DNA from 2 places in the Aeromicrobium sp. P2_G6 genome. Region 1 is predicted to be linked to the other one. Evidence: riboswitches for the same ligand, from Rfam matches in the RefSeq annotation. Region 1 holds a riboswitch; the other holds the start of a gene.
What was found. Region 1 has a riboswitch for thiamine pyrophosphate ahead of thiE (thiamine phosphate synthase). Riboswitches for the same ligand answer to the same signal wherever they lie in the genome.
Positions count from the first base shown of each region.

Region 2: another riboswitch for thiamine pyrophosphate. It lies ahead of AC1DVU_RS03645 (ECF transporter S component); the one in region 1 lies ahead of thiE (thiamine phosphate synthase).

Region 1 is NZ_JBFUFH010000006.1:54,696-66,538, forward strand. It holds gene thiO (glycine oxidase ThiO) at 1-734, opposite strand, end outside; gene thiE (thiamine phosphate synthase) at 731-1,351, opposite strand; TPP riboswitch at 1,349-1,459, opposite strand; gene AC1DVU_RS18090 (acyl-CoA dehydrogenase family protein) at 1,556-2,707, opposite strand; gene AC1DVU_RS18095 (hypothetical protein) at 2,810-3,403, shown strand; gene AC1DVU_RS18100 (pyridoxamine 5'-phosphate oxidase family protein) at 3,414-4,034, shown strand; gene purE (5-(carboxyamino)imidazole ribonucleotide mutase) at 4,170-4,685, opposite strand; gene AC1DVU_RS18110 (5-(carboxyamino)imidazole ribonucleotide synthase) at 4,678-5,805, opposite strand; gene AC1DVU_RS18115 (adenylate/guanylate cyclase domain-containing protein) at 5,815-6,804, opposite strand; gene AC1DVU_RS18120 (PH domain-containing protein) at 6,791-7,303, opposite strand; gene AC1DVU_RS18125 (biotin--[acetyl-CoA-carboxylase] ligase) at 7,316-8,125, opposite strand; gene AC1DVU_RS18130 (acyl-CoA carboxylase subunit beta) at 8,177-9,769, shown strand; gene AC1DVU_RS18135 (acyl-CoA carboxylase subunit epsilon) at 9,766-10,056, shown strand; gene AC1DVU_RS18140 (hypothetical protein) at 10,053-10,715, shown strand; gene AC1DVU_RS18145 (Maf family protein) at 10,712-11,305, shown strand; gene AC1DVU_RS18150 (hypothetical protein) at 11,350-11,571, shown strand; gene AC1DVU_RS18155 (acyl-CoA dehydrogenase family protein) at 11,760-11,843, opposite strand, start outside.
Region 2 is NZ_JBFUFH010000001.1:734,127-745,969, forward strand. It holds gene map (type I methionyl aminopeptidase) at 1-167, opposite strand, end outside; gene AC1DVU_RS03595 (hypothetical protein) at 164-535, opposite strand; gene AC1DVU_RS03600 (DUF222 domain-containing protein) at 608-1,852, opposite strand; gene AC1DVU_RS03605 (hypothetical protein) at 1,974-2,900, opposite strand; gene AC1DVU_RS03610 (hypothetical protein) at 2,846-3,397, opposite strand; gene AC1DVU_RS03615 (SDR family oxidoreductase) at 3,431-4,228, opposite strand; gene AC1DVU_RS03620 (acyl-CoA dehydrogenase family protein) at 4,231-5,445, opposite strand; gene AC1DVU_RS03625 (MaoC family dehydratase) at 5,447-5,905, opposite strand; gene AC1DVU_RS03630 (SDR family NAD(P)-dependent oxidoreductase) at 6,021-6,671, shown strand; gene AC1DVU_RS03635 (energy-coupling factor transporter transmembrane component T family protein) at 6,736-7,437, opposite strand; gene AC1DVU_RS03640 (ABC transporter ATP-binding protein) at 7,517-8,908, opposite strand; gene AC1DVU_RS03645 (ECF transporter S component) at 8,909-9,526, opposite strand; TPP riboswitch at 9,516-9,625, opposite strand; gene AC1DVU_RS03650 (NAD(P)/FAD-dependent oxidoreductase) at 9,950-11,365, opposite strand; gene AC1DVU_RS03655 (GOLPH3/VPS74 family protein) at 11,364-11,843, shown strand, end outside.

The DNA.
Region 1 (11,843 bases):
TACACCGGGCGCCCGTGGATGTTGGCGCGGATCGTCCTGCTGGGTGGGTCATCCGTACGGACAAGGACGATCTCCCCGCGCACGGGGCGGACGACACGACGGGGTCCGGGGAGCAGCTCGTCGAGCCGGTGTCCGGTCGCGACGACGACGACGTCGGAGGCATGGATCGAGCCGCGATCCGTGACGACACCGCGGCACCGACCGTCGACAACGTGCGGCTCTGCGTTGGCGTGGATCAGTCGCTCGCCGATCCCGGCCATCAATGCTGCTGCCACCCGGCGGGGGTTGACGCTGTGGTCCCCCGGCAGGAACACGCCTCCGGCCACGCGGTTGCTCAGAGCTGGCTCTTTCCCGATGAGCTCGTCACGACCGAGCTGCACGGCCTCGACACCGTGTGCCGCCAGCAGGTCCATCGTGCGCAACACGACGTTGAGATCGTCGTGGTCCTTCCCCACGAGGAGCGTTCCGGCATCCCTGTGGTCTACGTCGACTCCCGAGGACGTCGACAGCCGATCGGCATACTCGGCCCACATACCGGCCGAGGCAAGCCCGAGCCGCAGCAGGGCATCCTCACCGTGCCAGGCCTCACCGGCGGGCGACAGCATCCCCGCAGCGGCGTATGTCGCTCCCTGTGCGGGGTCGGCGTCGAAGACCGAGACGACGTGGCCGTGCTCGACCAGCTCGTGCGCGCAGGCCAGGCCGATCACGCCAGCGCCGATGACGGCAACCCTCATCGGACCGGCTGTGCCAGAGCGGCGCTGTGCACTGCCGCGACGACTTCTCGGGCGGCCCGTATGGGGTCCGGAGCCCTCGACACGGCGGCGATCAGCGCGACACCGTGGGCCCCAGCAGCCATGACCTCCGGAACACGATCGACGTTGATTCCCGAGATCGCGATCGCAGGAAGGATCCCGGAGATCGCCGTGAGTGCGGTCAGGCCCAATGGCTCGGGAAGGTCCGTCTTGGTCGTCGACGGGTAGATCGGCCCGACTCCGAGGTAGTCGGCTCCGTCGGCCTGTGCCTGCCGGGCCTGCCGGATGTCGCGGCACGTTCCGCCGACGAGGAATCCATTCGGAGCCAGCCGCCGGGCTTGCGCGACCGGCACGTCGCCGAGACCGAGGTGGACCCCGTCCGCGCCGGCCGCCAGGGCGATGTCCAGCCGGTCGTTGACGATCACCCTCGCCCTTTTCCGGACCGTGCGGACGACCCCCTCGGCGAGCTCGAACAGCTCCCGGTCGGTGAGGTGCTTGGCTCTGACCTGCACCGCGTCGACGCCCGCTGAGACGATCTCGTCGATCAACTCGGGCGGCGTGTGTGGCAGGTCGGTAATGACGTGGACACGTGGCAACACGATTCAGCTCCTCGCTTCCTGCGCCGGCATTATCCGGATCAGGTTCAACGGTCGGAGCGTCTGCAGCTCCATCTCAGCCCGATGCTTCGGGCTCCCGCGGTGGATGTGCCGTCACGCTATCAGAGCCAGAAATCGGCGGCGGTCCTGCGGACATGGCAAAGGCGCCCGACCAACGTTTCCGCTGGTCAGGCGCCTTGGTCGACGTCAGAGCGTGCTCTGCACCCCGGCGAGGAGCTGGCGAGCCATGACGACGCGCTGCACCTGGTTGGTGCCTTCGTAGATCTGGGTGATCTTGGCGTCGCGCATCATCCGCTCGAGCGGGTAGTCGCGGGTGAAGCCGTAGCCGCCGAGGAGCTGGACGGCATCGGTCGTGACCTGCATCGCGGTGTCGGACGCGAACGCCTTGGCAGCGGCGCCGAAGAACGTCAGGTCCTTGTCGCCGCGCTCGGAGCGCCCGGCGGCGGCGTAGGTCAGCTGGCGGGCGGCTTCGATCTTCATGCCCATGTCGGCGAGCATGAACTGCAGGCCTTGGAAGTCGGCGATCTTGTGACCGAACTGCTTGCGCTCCTGGACGTACCCGAGGGCGTAGTCCAGCGCACCCTGGGCGACGCCGACGGCCTGCGCGGCGATCGTGACGCGGGTGTGGTCGAGAGTCTTCATCGCGGTGGCAAATCCCGTGCCCTCCGCACCGATCATCCGTTCGCCGGGGATGCGGACGTTGTCGAGGTAGACCTCGCAGGTCGGTGAGCCCTTGATGCCGAGCTTGCGCTCCGGAGCGCCGAACGACACACCCTCGTCGGACTTCTCGACCACGAACGCCGAGATGCCCTTCGTACGCTTGTCGGGGTCCGTGACTGCCAGGACGGTGTAGAACTCGGACTCGCCGGCGTTGGAGATCCAGCGCTTGACGCCGTTGAGCACCCAGCCGTCGCCATCGCGGACGGCCCGGGTCTTCTGGTTGGCGGCATCGCTGCCGGCCTCGGGCTCGGACAGGCAGTACGAGAAGCCCTCACCCTGAGCCAGGCGCGAGAGGTAGTTCTTCTTGAGCTGCTCGTCACCGGCGATCATCAGCGGGAGCGAGCCGAGCTTGTTGACCGCAGGGATCAGCGAGGCAGAGACATCGACGCGGGCGATCTCCTCGATGACCAGCACCGTCGCGAGCGCGTCGGCCCCGGCTCCGCCGTACTGCTCGGGCACGTGGGGCGCGTGGAAGTCCGCCGCCAGCAGGGCCTCGGCGGCCTCGCGGGGCCAGCGCGCCTGCTCGTCGACATCAGCGGCGAAGGGGGCGATCTTGGCCTCGGCGACGGCGCGAACCGCCTCGCGGATGGCCTGGTGCTCTTCGGACAGGACGAACATGTCGGACACGTGGACTCCCGATAGTAGGACGACCTACTAATCATACCCTCGCTGACGAGCGCTGCCGACCATGCTTTTCGTGGCATCGGACACACTGGCGGCATGACCAGCTCCTTCACTGGGCACATCGCGGGGCTCGGGACGTCGTCGGGCGTACGCATCGTGGTGGGCGCCTGGGACATGAGCCCGTTCGGCGCGTTCGCCGACGTCATGGTCGAGGATGCGTCGGGCCACCGCACGCTGCTCGCTCCCCGCCAGAGCGTCGCCGACTCGGTGGCGTCGGTGTACTCGTTCGACGAGGTCCGCATCGAGCCGGTGTCGGTCGAGCGGGGTGACGAATGGTCGATCCACACCCGGTCGCTACAGCTGCGCTTCACTCCCGGTCAGCGATTGTGGGTCGCGCCGTTCCTCGGTCTCGTGCCGGCGCCCGTGCGGCGTACGGCGACGTGGGCCAGGGTCTGCAACCCGGTCGCCGGTCGGGTCATGCCGGGCGTACGGACGTACGGCTCGGCGGGCAACGGCCGGACCGAGTGGTATGCCGCGAAGGACGTACGCCGTCTGGTCTCCGCACGGGCGACGTGGGAGGGCGAAGAGCTCGGCGAGCTGGGTCCCGTCGAGCCGGCCGTGCACTTCGGTTTCTCCTCGGCTCCGGCCAGCCCGACCCTCACCGCCCTGACGTCATACGTGCGCCGGTAAATTTCTCGGCATGCGGACCGAGATCACGACCGAGGCCGAGCTGCGCGACGTGCTGGGCACCCCGTTGCAGCACGTCCTCGACAAGGACTCTCATGCCTTCCGGCCTGAGCACCGCGCGTGGATCGCGGCGTCCCCGTTCTGCCTCGTCGCGACGTCCGACGCCTCGGGAGCCTGCGACGTCTCGCCCAAGGGCGATCCGGCCGGCTTCGCCCACATCGTCGACGACACCACGCTCGCGATTCCGGAACGGCCCGGCAACAAGCGGGCCGACGGCTTCGCCAACATCCTGCAGAACCCGCACGTGGGACTGATCTTCTTCATCCCCGGCCGCGGCGACACGCTGCGGGTCAACGGCAGGGCGACGCTGCTGGCCGATGCTCCGTACGCCGACGAGATGGTCGTCAAGGGTCACCGACCGGTCGTGATCCTCGAGGTCGCAGTCGAGCAGATCTTCTTCCACTGCTCCAAGGCGTTCCTGCGCTCGAGCCTCTGGAAGCCCGAGACCTGGCACCCTGACGCGGTGCCCAGCCGCGCACAGATCGCCAAGGCCCTCGAGCGTCCCGACGACTCGATCGAGGAGCTCGAGGCGTACTACGGCCCGCAATACGCGGACAAGCTCTACCAGGGCTGACGGTTTACCACGTTCTCCTGGTAAACGATCACTTCTCTGGGCAACCCGCACTTCTTCGGGCTAGGCGCCACTTCACCGGGCAAATTTGCCCGGTGAAGTGGCGGTTTACCACGTTCTCCTGGTAAACCGCCGCGGTCAGCGGAAGCCGGCGCCACCGCTCGGGTTGCGGACCTTGTCGCCCTTGGCGCGCGCGATGTCGGCGAGCTCGGCCTGGAAATCGACCATCTTCTGCGTCAGCTCCGCGTCACCCGTCGCGAGGATCCGTACGGCCAGCAGCCCGGCGTTGCGGGCGTTGCCGATCGACACCGTCGCGACCGGCACGCCGGCAGGCATCTGGACGATCGACAGCAACGAGTCCATGCCGTCGAGGTGCTTGAGGGCGACCGGCACGCCGATGACGGGCAGCGGCGTCACGGCGGCGAGCATGCCGGGCAGGTGGGCCGCTCCCCCGGCGCCGGCGATGATGACCTCGATGCCGCGACCGTGCGCCTCGCGTCCGTAGGCCAGCATCTCGTCGGGCATGCGGTGCGCCGACACGACATCGGCCTCGTACGCGATGCCGAACTCGCCCAGCGCCGTTGCGGCGGCTTCCATCGTGGGCCAGTCGGAGTCCGAACCCATCACGATGCCGACTCTGGGTTGATCAGTCATGGGTCACGCCCTCTGTGAACAGTGCTGCCGCGCGACGGGCCCGGATGAGCACGTCGTCGAGATCTGGTCCGTATGCGGTCACGTGGCCCACCTTGCGGCCGGCCTTGACCGACTTGCCGTAGAGGTGGATCTTGACGTCCGGCTCGGCGGCGAGGACGACTGCGCGCTGGGCCTCGAGGTCCTCCACGGCACCGCCCAGGATGTTGACCATGACGGACCACGGCGTATGTGCATCCGTCGCGCCGAGCGGCAGGTCGAGCACGGCCCGCAGGTGGTTCTCGAACTGGCTCGTGACCGCGCCGTCGATCGACCAATGGCCGGTGTTGTGCGGCCGCATCGCGAGCTCGTTGACCAGCAGGCGCCCATCGGTCGTCTCGAACAGCTCGACCGCGAGGATGCCGGTGACGTCGAGCTCGGTCGCGATGCGCTCGGCCAAGGCACGGGCCTCGGCCTCCAGCTCCGGATCGAGGTCGGGGGCCGGAGCGATGACCTCGGCGCACACACCGTCGGCCTGCCGCGACTCGACAACGGGATAGGTGCGCACCTCGCCGGACGGCGATCGGGCCACCAACGCGGCCAGCTCACGGCGGAAGTCGACGAGCTCCTCGGCGAGCAGCGGACGGCCGGCCGCGAACGCCTCAGCGGCATCAGCCGCCGAGCGTACGACCCACACGCCCTTGCCGTCGTAGCCGCCACGCGTCGTCTTGACGACGGCGGGGAAACCAAACATCGCAAGGTCTTCAGCTCTGGTGACCATACGGAAGCGCGGGCAGGGTATGGACATCTCGGAAAGTCGCGCTCGCATGTCGCCCTTGTCCTGCGCATACAGCAGCGCATGGGGCCCGGGCCGGCACGCGTGGCCCTCGGCCTGAAGCGCTTGAAGGTGCTCTGGCGGCACGTGCTCGTGGTCGAACGTGACGACCGGGGCGTCGGCGACGACGGCACGCAACGTGTCGAGGTCGGTGTAGTCACCGACGACGTGATCGGGGATGACCTGGGCGGCCGAGACGTCAGGCGCTTCGGCGAGGAGCCGGATGCGGATGCCGAGGCCGATCGCGGCCTGCTGCATCATGCGAGCCAGCTGGCCACCGCCGATGACCGCGAGCTGGGGTGAAGGCACGCCGCCAGCCTATCGGGACCGGAAGCCGCGGCGTTCAGTCACCGTGATGGGCGAGACGTTGCCGAACCCGCGCAGCGGCCGGGGCGGCAGCGTGCGGGTGTCGAACTCGTCACCGAGGGTCGCGGCGGTCGCCGCGTCGACCAGCACACGGTTGCTGCGTGCCACGTGGGAGAGCCGGGCGGCGAGGTTGACCGGTGGGCCGAAGACGTCGCCGAGCCGGCTGATCGCCGATCCGGTCGCGAGCCCGACGCGGATGTCGGGCATGTCGTCGCGCGACGAGATCTGTGAGACCAGGTCGAGCGCCGTACGAGTGCCCTCGGGAGCGTCGGCGATCACGAACAGGACCGCATCGCCGAGCGTCTTGACGACCCGGCCGCCATGCGCCGTGACGATGTCGGTGCATCGCGTCTCGAAGTTCTCAACCAAGGCACCGAGCGTCGAGTCGTCGAGCTCGTTGGACAGGGACGTGAAACGCGAGAGGTCCGCGAAGCCGACCGTCATGACGGTCGACAACAGCTCCTCGTCGGCTGCGCCGAGGGCCTCGATGCGCGCCGCAGCGGCCGCGAGGTGGCGCCGCCAGGCGTAGATCATGAGCTGCTCGAACCCCGGCGCCGCTTCCGTCGCCAGGCTCACAGCCGCGCTGAGCCGGCTCTCGGACTTGCCGTCCTGGACATCGTGCTCGACCTGCCCGACGAGGGTGGAGACCTGCCAGTCAGCGAGCCGCGACATCGTGGTGCCGAGCGCACGGGTGATGCGGTAGACGGTCTCCTCGTCGAGCACCCCCGACTCGATCGCCGCGGAGACAGTCGCCACCGCAGCGACGTCGGGGTCGCCGTACGCGATCGCCTCGCCCGTGTCGGGAAACCCGAGCGCGCGCCACAGCCTCTGGCCGTCGTCGAGGCTCATACCGCCCTTGTCGACGACTTCCGCGCTGGTGAGGGTGAGCTCGCCGCCGAGGATCAGGCGGGCCAGCTCGTCGCGAAGCTCAGATCGACTCATCACTCGCCGACTTGTCGTGCTTCTCGAACACGAGGTTGGTCACGGTGCGGTGGAACGCCTCGATGTGCGGGATGTCGTTGAGCTCGAGGCCGGCCTGCTCGCTGGCATCGTGGATGATCAGCGTGCCGCAGCCGAGGATGCGGTCGTTGAGGTTCTTCTCGAACGCGACATCGTTGATGCGGCTCAGCGGGATGACCCGGCCGGTGCGGGTCAACAAGCCCTTCTGCTCGACGATGCGCTTGTTGGTCAGCGTGTAGGTCCAGGTGAGCCACTTGAGGAACGGCAGCACCGAGCCCAGGAGGATCAGCACGAGCATGATCGCCAGGACGATCCACCGCGGGATGCCGTCGCCGGAGTCACCGACCTGGTTGATCAGGAAGCCTCCGATGCCGGCCAGGACAAGCAGGACGACGAACGGGATGAACAGCACCTTGATGTGGGTGCGGGTCGTGGCGATGACCTGTTCGCCATCGATCATCAACTTCCGGGGGAGGCTCATACGGCGATTTTGTCACGTCGCCGGTCGGACGTGGGTGATATCACCTGCGCTGATGGCCTGGCCGTCGACCAGCAGGCGGCCCAGCTCGTCGATGCCGGTCGCCTGGCCCTCCAGCGAGCCGCCGTCCGGGAGGCTCACGCGGACTCGCGTGCCCAGCGTGACGCACCGCCGGACGTACGAGTCGCGGATGCCCGAACCGGGATCGCCCCCGGCCGCGGACCAGGCCCGGTAGAGCGCCTCGAGGTTGCGCAGGAACGCCCGCAAGACGATCGTGCGATCGGTCTCGGTCGCCCCTTCGAGCACGAGAGAGGTGGCCGTGTCGACCGGCAGCTCCTCGCGGCGCAGCGACACGTTGAGGCCCACGCCGATGATCGCCGCCGACCCGATCGGGGTGTCGACGCGCTCGAGCAGGATCCCGGCGATCTTGCGACCGTCGACCAGGACGTCGTTGGGCCACTTGAGGCCGGACTCGACACCACACTCGTGCACGGTCGCGTCCACTGCGAGGCCGACCAGGAGCGGCAGCCACACCCAGCGCGCGGCCGGCACGGAGTCGGGGCGCAGCAGCACCGAGACGATGACGCCCGAGCCGGCTGGTGACTCCCACGCACGGTCGAGCCGGCCGCGACCGGCAGTCTGCAGGTCGGTCGTGTGGATCGTCCCCTCCGGCGCACCGGCCCGCGCCGCCGCAGCGACGTCGACGTTGGTGCTGCCGGTCTCGGAGGTCACGACGATGTCCTTCCAGAACCGGTCGGGCCCCGTCAGCGCCGTGCGCAGGGCAGCGGCATCGAGAGGCGGGCGGTCCAGGTCGCGATATGGCATGAGAACAGACTCACATACCGGTCACGGCCTGCGATCGTTACGCTGACCCCCGTGACCGAACACGAGATCGAAATCCATCCTGAGCTCCACACGACCGCCGGCAAGCTCGCAGACTTCCAGCGACGCCAGAAGGAAGCCACGGTCGACATGGCCGCGCGCGCGGCCGAGAAGCAGGCCAAGAAGGGCCGCGGATCGGCTCGCCAGCGCATCGAGGACCTCCTCGACGAGGGCTCGTTCGTCGAGCTCGACGCACTGGCTCGGCACCGCAGCACGGCGTTCGGGCTGGAGGAGAACCGGCCGCTCGGCGACGGCGTCATCACGGGCTACGGCACGATCGACGGCCGCCAGGTGTGCGTCTTCAGCCAGGACTTCTCGATCTTCGGCGGCAGCCTCGGCCAGGTCTACGGCGAGAAGATCACCAAGGTCATGGATCTGGCGATCAAGTCCGGCTGCCCCATCATCGGCATCAACGAGGGCGCCGGCGCCCGCATCCAGGAGGGTGTCGTCTCGCTCGGCCTCTACGGCGAGATCTTCAAGCGCAACGTGCACGCCTCGGGCGTCATCCCGCAGATCTCGCTGATCATGGGCACCAACGCCGGCGGGCACGTCTACTCCCCCGCGGTCACCGACTTCGTCGTGATGGTCGACAAGACCTCCAACATGTTCATCACCGGGCCCGACATCATCAAGACCGTCACCGGCGAGGACGTCACGATGGAGGACCTCGGTGGCGCTCGTACGCACAACACCAAGTCCGGCAACGCGCACTACATGGCCGCAGACGAGGAGGACGCCCTCGAGTACGTCAAGGCGCTCATCTCGTTCCTGCCGCAGAACAACATGGAGGAGCCCGAGCCGTACGACGAGGTCGCGGACCTCGAACCGACCGAGACCGACCTCGCGCTCAACACCCTGATCCCGGACTCGGCCAATCAGCCGTACGACATGCACACCGTGATCCAGTCGATCGTCGACGAGGGCGACTTCCTCGAGGTCATGCCGCTGTTCGCGCCCAACATCATCATCGGCTACGGCCGCGTCGAGGGCCGCAGCGTCGGCATCGTCGCCAACCAGCCGATGCAGCTGGCCGGCTGCCTCGACATCGACGCATCCGAGAAGGCCGCGCGCTTCGTACGTACGTGCGACGCGTTCAACATCCCGGTCCTCACGTTCGTCGACGTGCCCGGCTTCCTGCCCGGCACGGGCCAGGAGTGGGACGGCATCATCCGCCGCGGCGCCAAGCTCATCTACGCCTACGCCGAAGCCACGGTCCCGCTCGTCACGGTCATCACCCGCAAGGCGTACGGAGGCGCGTACGACGTCATGGGGTCCAAGCACCTCGGCGCCGACATCAACATCGCCTGGCCGTCAGCCCAGATCGCCGTCGTCGGCGCATCGGGAGCCGTCGGCATCCTCTACCGCAAGGAGATCGCGGCGGCCGACGACCCGGATGCCAAGCGCGCCGAGCTGATGACCGAGTACGAGGACACGCTCTGCAACCCCTACCTGGCGGCAGAGCGCGGCTACGTCGACGCCGTCATCGAGCCCGCACAGACCCGCGCCGAGGTCGTCAAAGCGCTGCGGCTGCTCAAGACCAAGCGCGAGACGCTGCCGCCCAAGAAGCACGGGAACATCCCACTGTGAGCGACAACTCGGCCCCTAGCGACGAAGTCGCGGGAGGGAGCGAAGCGACCGAAGGGGCTCCCTCAGGACACAAGCCCATCCTGCGGGTCGTCAAGGGTGACCTGACGCCGGAGGAGCTGGCTGCGCTCGTCGCGGTCGTGGCGGCCCGCAACGCCGCCGCGGCGCACGCCGCCGCCCGGGCCAAGCCCAAGGTCCGGTCGCAATGGGGCCACCCCGCACGCATGGCCCGCGCGCCGCACCACGTCGGCCCCGATCTCTGGCACCGCTCGGCATACGGCGGCCGATGACCCTGCGCCCGCTGGCGGATGTCTCGCCGGCCGAGTGGTTCGTCGACGACGCCGCTTCGCCCCTCTCGCTCCACCTGGGACCAGCTGGCTTCGAGTCATACGTGCGGGTGCTGCACAGCCAGATGGGGCCCGACGACGACCGCTACGAGGGCCACCTCGAGGAGCACCTCCTGCGGGCGCTGTGCGAGGTCCTGGCGGAGCACACCACGACCCCGGACGATTGCTACTTCGGGTTGTGGGACGGCTACGGCGAGCTGTACGGCGGCGATTCGACGTTGTTCCTCACGGCCTTCAGCGGTCCGATGCGCTGGCCGGGCCGGATGTTCGGCAAGGAGAAGCCGCCGTCACCGCCACCACCGGCGTTCGCGCCCTCGGTCCTGGACGGGCCCAAGGTCGCGTTCTTCTACGACTACCTGCTCTTCGGCGGTCCGCTCAGCGACGCCGGCGAATGGGGTGCGGCGAGCTACGGCCACTCGATCCGGCGCGACATCAACAGCCCCAACCTGATGTGGCCCGCCGACCACGCCTGGTTCGTCACGACCAACATCGAGAGCACCTGGACCGGAGTCGGAGGCACGAAAGAGCTGATCGACGATCTCCTGGCCGAGCCGCGGCTCGAGGTCGTACGCAACCGCTATGACGAAGGAGCCCTGCGTTGAGGATCATCCTGGCCTCGGCATCGCCCGCCCGCCTCGCGACGCTGCGCTCCGCGGGCATCGAGCCCGAGGTCGTCGTCTCCGGGGTCGACGAGGACCGCATCACGTCGACCGACGCCGCCAACCTCGCCGCCGCTCTGGCGCAGCTCAAGTGCCGCACCGTCGCTGCGCAGGTCGAATCCGAAGCGCTGGTCATCGGCTGTGACTCGGTGCTCGCGTTCGAGGGCGAGATCTTCGGCAAGCCCGCCGGTCCGGTCGAGGCATCAGGCCGCTGGCGGCGCATGCGCGGCAGCAGCGGTGTGCTGCACACGGGCCACTGCGTACGCCATGGCGACGAGGAGTTCGTCGAGACCGCGTCGACGATCGTGCACTTCGCCGACATCAGCGACGCCGAGATCGATGCGTACGTCGCCACCGGTGAGCCGCTCCAGGTCGCCGGCGCGTTCACGATCGACGGCCTGGGTGGCGCCTTCATCACCGGCATCGAGGGCGATCATCACAACGTTGTCGGGCTGTCGCTGCCGTTGCTGCGTGAGCTCGTGGGCGACCTCGGGATCGCGTGGACCGACCTCTGGTCATTGCCCAACGGCTGAATCCGTTGGTCTATGCCGCGAAACAGTGGGAGACTGGTCAGACGATGGCAACTTCACCGCGGCGACGCCGCTACCACCCGTCCAGTCCCTTCCAGGCGAAGCCAGAGGTCGCGGACGAGGTATACGAAGTCGGGGCTCGCGTCTCACACGACACCTTTGGCCTCGGCCGTATCGTCAGCCTCCAGGGCACGCAGTCGGCCCAGGTCGACTTCGGCGACGAGGTCAAGCACATACCTCTCCCCTGCGCCAAGATGACCAACCTGTAGGTCTGTTCTCGGTCCCGGCTCACTCGGTCTGCAACCGCTGAGCCCGCTCTCCGGTGACTTGCTCGCCTTTCCCCTCCGGCGGCGGTGAGCTAGTCGCCTGTCAGACCGCCGGATAGGCGACCTATCCACCGCCCCTGGTTGTGCTCCATAGGATCCGGGCCGTCCGTACGCTCCCGCGCAAGCGCGCCCTACTCCACCGGCAACCCGAGGCCGCGCGCGATGAGCATGCGCTGGACCTCGGACGTGCCCTCACCGATCTCGAGGATCTTCGC
Region 2 (11,843 bases), on a different contig from region 1:
CAGGACTCGGCGCCACGTTCGCGGATCATCTTGTGGGCGAGGGCGTCGAGCTCGAGCAGGTCGACGCCGACGTCGGCGGCTTCTTCGAGCGCGGACAGCACGGATGCGACGAACCGCCCGGCCGGGCGCATCTCGTCGATCTGGGTGGGGGTCAGGAGCTCGATCATCGGCGGCCTTCCGTGCTGATCGGGGTGGGTCGAGAGCCGGCGAGTCCGAGCGCGAGGCCCGCGACTCCGGCGGCGGCGGTGAGGGAGTTGCCGAAGATCTGTCCGTCGGTGGCGCTGAATGCTGATGAGGCGGCGAGCGCACCACCGAGCAGCACGGCAGCCACGGCGGCGTGGTCGCGCGGTGTGTGTTGCTTGCGGACGCTCCACAACTGGTAGATGACGCCCGCGCAGACGACGGCGCCGACGATCACGGCGGCACGGCCGGTGGCGGCGGCTCCCTTGCTGAGGTCGGAGCCTGCGAGCAGGTCAACGACGTACGCGATCAGCACCAACGCTGCCGCGATCGCGGCGACCCCGAACGCCTTCATGCTCCCTGCCTCACCTGTCGTCTCATCGGCGCCAAGCGTACGCCGGGGGTGGAGCGGGGCGGTTGCTGCGGCCTATTGGCGGAGGTGGCCGGGTTGGTCTGTGGGCAGTAGTGGTGGTGGGTGGGAGATGTAGGTGTGGCCGGTGGGGGTGCGCCAGACGGTGGCTTGGCCCTTGGCGGTGATCTTCCAGCCGGGCAGGTGCTTCAACGTGTGGGAGCGGATGCACAGGCCCTGACCGTTGTCAGCGGTCGAGATGCCGCCGTCGATGTGGGCGTGGATGTGGTCGTGGTGGCGGATCTTCAAATCACACCCCGGCTGGCGGCAGCGCCGGTCGCGGGTGCGGATGTGGCCGGCGGTCGAGGGGTCGAAGTGGCGGCGGCGGGGTTCACGCACGACCAGGGTGCCGTCGATCGGGTCGACCAGCAGTCGGCGGATGGTGGCGTGGTGGGCCTGGGCGAGGATGTCGTCGGCCACCGAAGGGCTGATGGGTCCGTAGCCGGGAAGGTCGACCGGTTCGCCGCCATCGGCACCGAGCAGGGTGGGGGCGTCCAGGACCAGCTGGACCTCGACGGCGACGTCGTCGGCATAGCGTTGGCCGGTGACGCGTTCGACCAGGGTCTGGGTCATCATCTGCCCGATCGTGCGGTCATCACCGGCAGCCCGTAGGGCGCGGGCGTGGTCGTCCAGCGCCGTGTGGGCGGCGAGGATCTGCTCGGCCGGTCCGCGGACCTGCAGGATCGCGACGCCGTCTGTCTCGGGGAACATCGACACCCGTTGGTCGGCCCGGTTCCGCTGTGCGCGTTGGCGGGCGGCGTCGGCGTCGATCCGGATGACCGCCCGGGCGGTCAGCTGCCCGGCGCGGATCGGGGTCAGCCCGGGCAGCTGGTCGGCGATCTCCCCGTCCAGGACCACGAAGTCATCGACCGCCAACGACACGGACTCCTTGACCACGGCGCGGACGACGGGTTCGCTGATCTGCCCGGCGGCGAACAGCTCCTTGACCCGGGGCAACCGGTCCAGTCCCAGCGCCAGTCCGACCTGGGTGCCGGCGGCGGTGGGGCCGATGTTGCGGGCCATCCCGACCTCACCGATCACCGACAACGTCGGGTCGCCGCGGCTGATGCCCATGAACTCGGACCGCTCCTCGACCAGCGCCGCGATCTGCGCCAGCTGCTCGGCCTGCGCGGCCCGGATCGCCCGGTCCAACGCGGTGATCGCGTCGATCCGGCTGGCCCCGAACTCATGGACCGGTTCGTTCCCGAAGTCATACGAACGGACCTCCCGCAAGAGGTCCTCGGTGGCGACTTCGGTGAACATACTTCCAACCTAGACGCCACCACTGACACGCCTTTTCGGCTGCAATCCCGGCTGTGGACAACTCCTTTCGACAAGCTCAAGGAGCGGAAGCCGACAAGCTCAAGGAGCGGAAGCGCGCAGCTCAGCGTCTGGGGACCACGACCGTCTGGATCTCCCGCACCGGAACGGGGGCGCCACGCCATGGGCTCGCCAGCGATGTGGGCAGCCCGGCGATCACGAGCGGGGCTCCGTCGTCCTCGAAGCGCACGTCCCAGATCAACCGCATCCGCGCCGGGTAGGCCTTGGAGCCGTCCGCCGCCCTGGCCTGGCCCGCATAGCTCGCGCGGCGATAGGTGTGCGCGCAGTCGTCGGACTTCGCTGTGCTGAAGTCGCACCGGAACACCCCAGAGCCGTCGCCGGGATCGACCTCCATGTGGTCAGGCGTCGCCAGAGCCCGGATGCCGTTGGCGGCGCTGCCGACGAGCTCGTCCGTGCCGGCACCCTGCGCCCACCACCAGGTGTCGAGGTTGACGTACGTCGTGGTCGGCGGGTTGAACGTCGGCGTGAACACCGGCACCTGCAGGGCTCCGTAGGCGCGTCGTGCGAGCTCCTCACGACTCGGCGCGTCGTCCTTGGTCCAGTACCAGTCGTCCTCGCCGTCGTCGCAGGACCTGAACGCGATGTGATAGTCGTCGCCGGGCTTGGGGCCGATGCGATCGCCCAGGTCGTCCTCGGAGTTCGGGGACGGGTTGTTGCCCCAGCACGCCGCGTCGCCCTTGCAGAACTCGGTGTAGGGCTCCTTGCTCAGGTCGCAGCTCGGCCCGCCGCCGGTGCCGCCACCGGGGGGAGGCGTCGTCGGACCGCCTCCGGGGGTGCACTCGACATAGGAGACCGTGCCATCGGCGTTGGTGACCTCGCACAGCTCTGCCTGAGCCGGCCCAGCCAAAAGGACGGTCAGCCCCAGCGCCACGGCCACCGCCGTCATGATCCGCGCGGCGCGACGAGGCATCCCCTTCAGGCGCACTTCTTCGATCCCTTCGGAGGCAGTCGTACGTCCGTGATCAGCCACGTGCCGTCGACCTTGGTGGCCTCGGCGCCCCAAGGGTTGTTGCCGAACTTCTTGTCGTTGGGGACCGGTTCGCCGTCCTGCTCTGCGGTCCAGCCGTCCTCGTTCTTGCAGACGGCGATGTCAGCGGAGTCGCCGGTGACCGTGACCTCGACGTCGCCGATGACCGGCCGGCCGACGCGGAGCAGGCCGATCTTCTTGTACCTCTTGAGGGTCGAGAGCTGGCGCTCGACGAAGGTCCCGTTGGCGACGTCAGCGAACTGCTTGGGATCGGTGTTGCCCTCGTTCTCGGAGGCAACGACGGTGGCCCAGAAGCGATCGACGAGATCCTTGACGGCGGCCTCGTCGGCAGCCTTCGGGTCGGTCGTGGCCGTCGACGTCGCCTTCGTGGGCTGGTCGGTGGGCTTGTCGTCGGACGAGCACGCCGACAGGCTGAGGATGAGGGCCGTGGCTGCGGCGAGGACGAGCCCCCGCTTCCCGCCCCCGAGCGAGAAGATCACCCTGTCACGCTACCAAGGAACGAACGCCGCCCGCTAACCCAGTGACGTGCGAAAACGCTGCATACCGGCGATCCAGTGATCCGTGTCGGCGGCCTTGCGGGCGTACATCGTGCCGACGTCCGTGTGCGGGAGGGCGAAGAACGTGCCGGCCTCGACCGCCGCGAGGAGCACATCGGCGACGGCGAGCGGTGAGAGCGTCTCGCCGGCGGAGACGACCGACTTCATGCCCAGGCGGGCATCGCCGACCGCGCTCGTCTCGCCCTCGACCAACATGTCGGTGCGTACGCCCATGGGGCACAGGCAGCACACCTGCACACCCCGGTCGCCGTACGTCGCTGCGAGCCACTCCGCGAAGCCGACCGCTGCGTGCTTCGTCGTCGAGTACGTCGGAGAGCCCAGCTGCGTCAGGAGGCCGGCGGCCGATGCCGTGCTGACGAAGCAACCGGCGCCGCGCTCCAACCAGCCCGGCACCAGGGCTCGCGCCGCGACGACGTGCGCCTTGACGTTGACGTCCCACGACAACGCCCACTCGTCATCCGTCGCCTCGAGCCCGAAGCCCTTGAACACCCCGGCGTTGGCGAAGTACGCGTCGACCTCGCCAGCCGCATCGATCAGCGCGGCCACGTGCGCAGCATCCGACGCATCTCCGGCGACGTGCGAGACGCGACCCGGGTGCGAGGCGTCGAGCCGCGACGCCGTCGCCTCCAGCCGCCCCCCGTCGAGGTCGCCGATGACGACCGAAGCGCCGCGCTCGAGCAGTCGCTGCGCGATCGCCTCGCCGATGCCACTGGCCGCGCCCGTGACGATCGTGCTGGCTCCGGAGAGCTCCATCGTCAGGCGTGCTTCTTGAGCTCGGCGCGAGCCAGCGAGTTCTTGTGCACCTCGTCGGGTCCGTCGGCGAACCGGAGAGTACGGATCCCCGCGAACCACTCGGCGAGCGGGAAGTCCTGGCTCAGGCCGCCCGCGCCGTGCACCTGTATCGCCTTGTCGAGGATCCACTCCACGGTCTGCGGCGTGGCGATCTTGATGGCCTGGATCTCGGTGTGGGCGCCGCGGTTGCCCGCCGTGTCCATCAGCCACGCGGTCTTGAGCACCAGCAGGCGGAGCTGCTCGATGCGTACGCGCGACTCGGCGATCCAGTCGCGTACGACGCCCTGGTCGGCGATCGGCTTGCCGAACGCGACGCGGTCGAGCGCACGCTCGCTCATCATCTCGACGGCGCGCTCGGCGATGCCCAGCGACCGCATGCAGTGGTGGATGCGGCCAGGTCCGAGGCGGGCCTGCGCGATCGCGAAGCCCTCACCCTCGGCGCCGATGATGTTGCTGGCCGGCACGCGTACGTCATGGAATGCCAGCTCGGCATGCCCACCGTGGTCACGGTCGTGGTAGCCGAACACCCGCATGCCCCGCTTGATCTCGAGGCCGGGGGTGTCGCGCTCGACCAGGATCATCGACTGCTGGCGATGGCGGTCGGCCGACGGGTCGGTCTTGCCCATCACGATGAAGATCTTGCAGTCGGGGTTCATCGCGCCGGTGATCCACCACTTGCGGCCGTTGATGACGTAGTCGTCACCGTCTCGCACGATCGAGAGCTCGATGTTGGTGGCATCCGAGGACGCGACCTGGGGCTCGGTCATCGCGAACGCCGAGCGGATCGTGCCGTCGAGCAGCGGCTCGAGCCACTGCTTCTTCTGCTCATCGGTGCCGAACATGCTCAGCACCTCCATGTTGCCGGTGTCGGGCGCGGCGCAGTTGAACGCCTGCGGGCCGATCTGGATGCTGCGGCCGGTGATCTCGGCGATCGGGGCGTACTGGAGGTTGGTCAGTCCTGCACCCTCCTCACCGGGGGCGAAGAAGTTCCACAGTCCCTGCGCCTTGGCCTTCGCGCGGATCTCGTGGACGATCGGCGGGAACGACCACCGGTCGGTGGCGATGCTCTCCTCGATCTGCTGGGCGAACACGGCCTCGGCCGGGTAGACCTCGGCCTCCATGAAGGCGTTGACCTTGGCGACGATCTCCTGGGTCTTGGCGTCGAATGCGAAGTCCATCTCACGCACCGGCCATGACGTAGACGACCTCGGCGACGCAGGCGGGCTTGTCCGCACCGTCGATCTCGATCACGAAGCCGACGATGCCCTGCGTGCCGATCGCGATGTCAGAGGTCTCCTTGAGCGTCGCGGTCGCCCGCAGCTTGGAGCCGACCGGCACTGGGTTGGGGAAGCGCACCTTGTTGGCGCCGTAGTTCATCCCGAACGCCAGGCCGTTGATCGTGTAGATCTCCTCCGCGAACGACGGGAGCAGCGCCAGCGTCAGGTAGCCGTGCGCGATCGTCCCACCGAACGGGCCCTTCGCCGCTCGCTCGGGGTCGACGTGGATCCACTGGTGGTCGTTGGTCGCATCGGCGAAGGTGTTGACCTGTTCCTGGGTGATCGTGACCCAGTCGCTCGTGCCGAGCACCTCTCCGGCGGCTGCCTTGAAGTCGTCGAGACTGTCGAACACGCGTGGCATGAAGAACCTCTTCCCAGGGGACAGCAGAGTGCTAAGCGCTTGCTTAGTTGGCACCCTAGTACGTACGACCGCCGGTGCGCCAGAGGACCTCCATCACAGGGCTATCGTCAGAGTCATGCCCACTCTCGCGATCGTCGGCGCCGGACCCAACCTCGGGCTGGCCGCCGCCCAGAGGTTCGGAGCCGAGGGCTTCGACATCGGACTCGTCTCCCGCAATGCCAAGCGCCTGCACGTGCTCGCCAACACCCTGATGGATCAGGGCATCACCGCGACCACCGAGCCCGCCGACCTCCGTCATCCGGCTGAGGCGGGAGTTGCCCTCGCGCACCTCGCCGACACCCTCGGCCCCGTCGAGGTCATGCTCTACAGCCCGTTGGCGTCGGTCGACTGGATCAAGCCCGTGGCCGAGACCTCGTCCGCCGACATGGGCGCCGCGCTGGAGCTCGCCGTCCTCGGGGCGATCGACGCCGTCGAGGCCGTTCTCCCGTCGATGCGGGAGCGCGGCAGGGGCACGCTCCTGTTCACCACCGGCGGCGCCGCGGTCGCGCCCAACGCCGAACGGGCCAGCTCAGCAGTCTCCAACGCAGCCGAGGTGGCGTATGCCCGACTGCTCCACGACTCCCTCGCCGGCGCCGGCATCCACGTCGCCCACACCGCGATCGTCGGCGGCCTCGGCCGCGGCCTCACGCACGACCCGGCGGACATCGCCGAGCTGTTGTGGCGCCAACACGTCGAACGGCACGGCTTCCAGCACGTCGTGGACTGACCGGCGGCGGGACGGATCTCCATGCGTTTGCGCCGTCAGCGCAACACGAACGCATGAAGATCCGTCAAACCCCTGCGAGGTGCGCGATGACCGGGACGGAGCCGATCAGGGCCGCAACGACGAGGCCGGCCTTGTCGAGCCGGGTCCACGGTGCCGGCTCGGCCCACGTACGGTCGTGGGCCGTCGCGAACCCCCGCGCGTCCATCGCGATCGATGTCGCCGAGGCACCGCGCAGCGCCTGCACGAGCAGGGCGAACGACATGTTGGCGGCGTAGGGACCGTTGGCGATCGGGTTGCGCGACGGTCCGAACCCACGCACCCGGCGCACGCGCTCGAGCTGCTGCCAGGCCAGGCCGAACCCGGCGAACTTCTGCAACGCCGCAGCGAACGCGGCGATCAGCCGGGCCGGCAGGTGCAGCGTCTGTGCGAGGTAGTCCGCCAGCCGGGACGGGTCGACATATCCGGCCATGACCGATCCCGGCCCGGCGAGCACGACGATCCGCAGGCCGGCGGTGAAGGCTTCCTCGACGTCATGGCCGCCGAGCCGCCAGGTCGAGTAGACGATCGTGACGGCGGCGATCGCGGTGAAGCCCAGGCAGACCAGTGGATAGCGCCAGCCGGGGAGGAGCAGCAGCCCGGCGATGACGTACGCGCCGAGGGCGATCAGCGCGACCGGCAGGCTGCGGATCCAGAACGAGCCGAGGAACGAGAACATGCCGACCGAGAGCTGCACGAGCGGATTGATCCGCAGGACGAGAGTCCTCATGCGATTGCCTCCGTGGAAGAGCAAAGATACGGAGGCGATCGCATGAACCCTGCCTCATGATTCACTCGCTGGCGCTCGCTCATTGCAGCACCCCTTCGCGCATCCGGTGCTCGACGTCGACCGGCAGGTCGGCGTCGTGGGTGGACAGCGCGACGGTCGCGCCGGCGGCACGGGCAGCCTCGATCCAGCCGACGACCGCGGCCCAGGTGCTGGGGTCCTGGCCCACCGTCGGCTCGTCGAGCAGGACGACGCCGGGGCGGTGCGCCAGTGCAGCCGCAAGTGCCAGACGACGTTGCTCGCCGCCCGACAACCGGTAGGGATTGGACTCGGCGAAGCGGGCCAGCCCGAACACCTCGAGCGCCTGCTCGACGTCGACCGCCCGGCCCAGCTTGTGGGCGGTGCGGCGGATCTCGTCGCCGACCGTCGTGGTGAGGAACCCGTGCTCGGGGTTCTGCGGGACCCAGCCGATCGCGCCCGCGAGCTGCGGCGACCGCCACCGGCGGAGCTCGGGGCTGATCGTGCCGCTGCCCGGCTTGAGCAGCCCGCCGAGCACGGCGAGTGCCGTCGACTTGCCGGCCCCGCTGGGCCCGGTGAACGCGGTCGTATGCGACGGGTTGAGCGTGGCGGTCAGCCCGGTGAGCGCTTGCGTGCGCTGGGTGCCGCGAAGCGTACGGGTGACGAGCTCGACCGACACGTCGGTCGCGTCGATCGCCAACGGCCGACCCTCAGGACGTACCAGCGCGTCCGGTATGTCCAACGGCACGGGCGTTGCCATGCCGGGCATCCAGACGCCGGCCGGCAGTGGACCGTCGAGGAACGCCCGGACCGTGCCGTCGCTGACCACCGTGCCATCGGCGGAGAGCACGACTACGCGATCGACATGGTCGAGCCACGGTGCGATGCGGTGCTCGACGATCAGCAACGTACGCCCGTCGGCGGCCGCCAGGATCGCGTCGCGCACGCTGGCCGAGGTTTCAGAGTCGAGCATCGAGGTCGGCTCGTCGAGCAGCAGCACGTCGGGCCGCATCGCCAGCACGCCGGCCAGCGCCAGCCGTTGCTGCTCGCCGCCGGAGAGGGCAGCGCAGAAGTGGTCGCGGCCGTACGTCAGGCCGACCGACGCCAACGCCTCGTCGACGCGGGACCAGATCTCGTCGCGGGACATGCCGGCATTCTCGGGGCCGAATGCGACATCACGGCCCATCCGCTCGGCGACGATCGCATCAGCGGGGTTCTGCAACAGCAGCCCGAGCCGTCCGTCGACATCCGCGGTGCCGCTCAGCTCACCCGCGATCGTGGTGCCCAGCGCGCCGGCCAGGCCGTACAGCAACGTCGACTTGCCGGCGCCGCTCGGGCCGACGAGCAACACCCGCTCACCGGGCTCGATCGTGAGATCGAGCCCGGCGACGACGGGGTTGCGTCGGCCGAGAGGGCGCCACGTGAAGCCCCTGAAGCGGGCTCCACCGAGAGACACCTAGACCTCGGCGACCTGTTCGTGCCCCGCTGGGAACGCGTCGAGGACACCGGCCTTGGCCAGAGCCTTCACCAGCAGGAACCCACCTCCGCCGGCAACAACCGCGCCGGCGAGAGCGAAGAAGCCGAGGTGAACGAGCTTGTATCCGAGGTCCCAGCCGGAGTAGTAGGACCCCCACTCGTAGACCGCTTCGAAAGCACCCGCGGCGGCGCCTGCAAGGGCAGCCACCACGAGACCGAATCGACGGTAGAAGAACAGCAGGAAGATGACCTCGGCGCCGAGGCCCTGCCAGAACCCCGAGGCAAACGTGCTGAAGCCCCACTGGTTCCCGCCGACCATGATCGTCGAGACGACCGCTGCAAGGAACTCAGTGGCGAACGCCGCGCCGGGCTTGCGAACGATCAGCCCGCCGACAACACCCGCCATGAGCCAGATGCCGCCGAACAGCGCGGCAGATGGCGGGTAAGCGACTGTCGCCCCACTGGAGATCGGATCGTAGATCTTGTCCCAACCCCAGAAGATGACGCCGAACGCGACTGCGAGCGTGGTGATGGTGACGAGGTCAATCGTGCGGTAATGCACGTTGAACCCCGTCTTGGGCGTGGTTGCAGAACTCATCGTGACTCCCTTCGCCGGTACTAACCGGTGCAGGTTCAAGGGTCTGCGGCTGGTCCGCACTCTCAGCGCCCTCTGCGTGGCGCTCCCCTGTCTTGGTACCTCAACCCTACCGCTGTTCAGGTCGGCTCTGCACCCGGTGGTCGAGTGCCCGCGAGGAACGAGCGGGTGTATCGAGACCACGTCACGTGAGATCGCGTGCTCACGCAAGCACTTCGACTCACGAGGTCTCGATACGCCGACTCGCAGAGCTCGCTGGCTACTCGACCGGCGAGTGCGTACGCGAGCATCTCGGCGAACTCGGAGGTCGAATGTGTGCGCGACCACTCGGTGGTCGAGTGATCCCGAGGAACGAGGGATCGTATCGAGACCACGTCACGTGAGATCGCATGCTCACGCGAGCACTTCGACTCACGAGATGGGCGCCTATCTCCCGGTCAGCTTGTCGCCGATCCTTGCCAGGCGGCTGGGGCGGGTGAGGCCTTTGTTCTCGCGGCGATCGGCCTCGCGGTAGAGCCCGTACATCGCCCGTACGCCCAGCCAGCGCAGCGGCTCGGGCTCCCACCGGCGTACGTCGTGGTTGACCCACGGCAGGCGTACGAGCTCGGTGTCGCGGCCCAGCACGAGGTCAGCGAGGGTCTGGCCGGCGAGGTTCGTCGTGGTCAGCCCGCTGCCGACATAGCCACCGGCCCAGCCGAGACCCGTCGAGGCGTCGAACGTGACGCTCGCGCACCAGTCACGCGGCACCCCGAGCACACCGCACCACGCGTGGTCGATGGGTGACTCACGGGTCGCGGGGAACATGCCGTGCAGGATCCCGGTGAGCGACTCGATGGTCCACTCCTGCGTCTGCCCGTCGACATCCGTGCGGGAGCCGAAGCGGTAGGGGATGCCTCGCCCGCCCAGCGCGATGCGGCCGTCGGCGGTGCGCTGGGCGTAGCAGTACGCATTGGCGTTGTCGCCCAGGAGCTCGGCGCCTCGCCAGCCGATCGACTGCCACACCGACTCCGACAGCGGCTCGGTCACGATCATGGCGGAGTTCATCGGCAGCCACGTGCGCCGCTGTCCGCGAATGCCGGCGGTGTAGCCCTCGAGGCAACGCAGGATGCGACCAGCTCGTACGACTCCACGCTCGGTCGTCACGACGCCGGGCTCGATGCTGGTGGCGCGGGTCTGCTCGAGGATGCGTACGCCTCGTCGCTCGACCGCCGCGGCGACACCGGCCACGAGCTTGGCGGGCTGCACGCGCGCGCAATGCGGGCTGAATGTCGCGCCGAGAGCGCCCTCGACCCGCAGCCGCTCACGCAGCTCCGCGGCGGTCAGCTCCCGCTGGTGGTGCTCGCCAATGCCCCACGCCCTGTCGCTGACGAGTCCCTCGTGCATCCGCTTGAGCTGCGCGGCGGACCGGGCGACGTAGAGCACGCCGTGCTTGACGATGTCGGCGTCGATGCCCTCCGCCCGACACACGTCGATGACCTCGTCGACCGCCGACTCCATCGACGAGACCAGCGCCTGGACGCCCTCGCGGCCGTGCGTCGCGGCATACCGCTCCTTGCTGCCGGACAGCTCCGCCGACAGCCAGCCGCCGTTGCGACCCGAAGCGCCATAGCCCGCGAACTCGGCCTCCAGCACCACGATGTAGAGGCCCGGGTCGAGTGCCGACAGGTAGTACGCCGTCCACAGGCCCGTCAGTCCCCCGCCGACGATGCAGACGTCGCAGTCGAGGTCACCGTCGAGCGCCGGTCGCCGCTCGGGGATGCCGACCTGCTGCCACCAGAACGAGACGCCGCCGTTGATCACCACACCATGCTTGCACCAGCGCATCGATAGCGTGGGAGGCATGACGACCGCTGAGGACCTGCTGCTGATCGTGACGGATCCCCTGACCGGCAAGCCACGGGTCGACGGCGGGAAGGCTGACATCGTGCTCGGCGGGGCGCACCTCCTCGACCTCGTCGCCGCCGGCTACCTGGCGCTCGACGGCGACGGCCGCAAGGCGCGAGTCGTCGTGGTCAGCCACGCTCCGGTCGGCGACCCGCTCCTCGATCAGGCCTTCGCCCGCGTACGCAACCGTGGCCGCCAAACCCCGCAGAACACCGTCACCAAGCTCGGCAAGCAGGGCCGCAAGCACGCGTACGCCGCCTTGGTCACCAAGGGGCAGATGCGCGTCCGCCCGGCCAAGGCCCTCGGGATGTTCGCGGTGAGCCGGCACGAGGTCGTCGACAGTGCGCGGCGCCACGACCTGGTCAACCGGGTCCGGGCAAGCCTCTTGCACGACCAGCCCGCCGACGCCGAGACCGGTCCGCTGATCGGCCTGCTG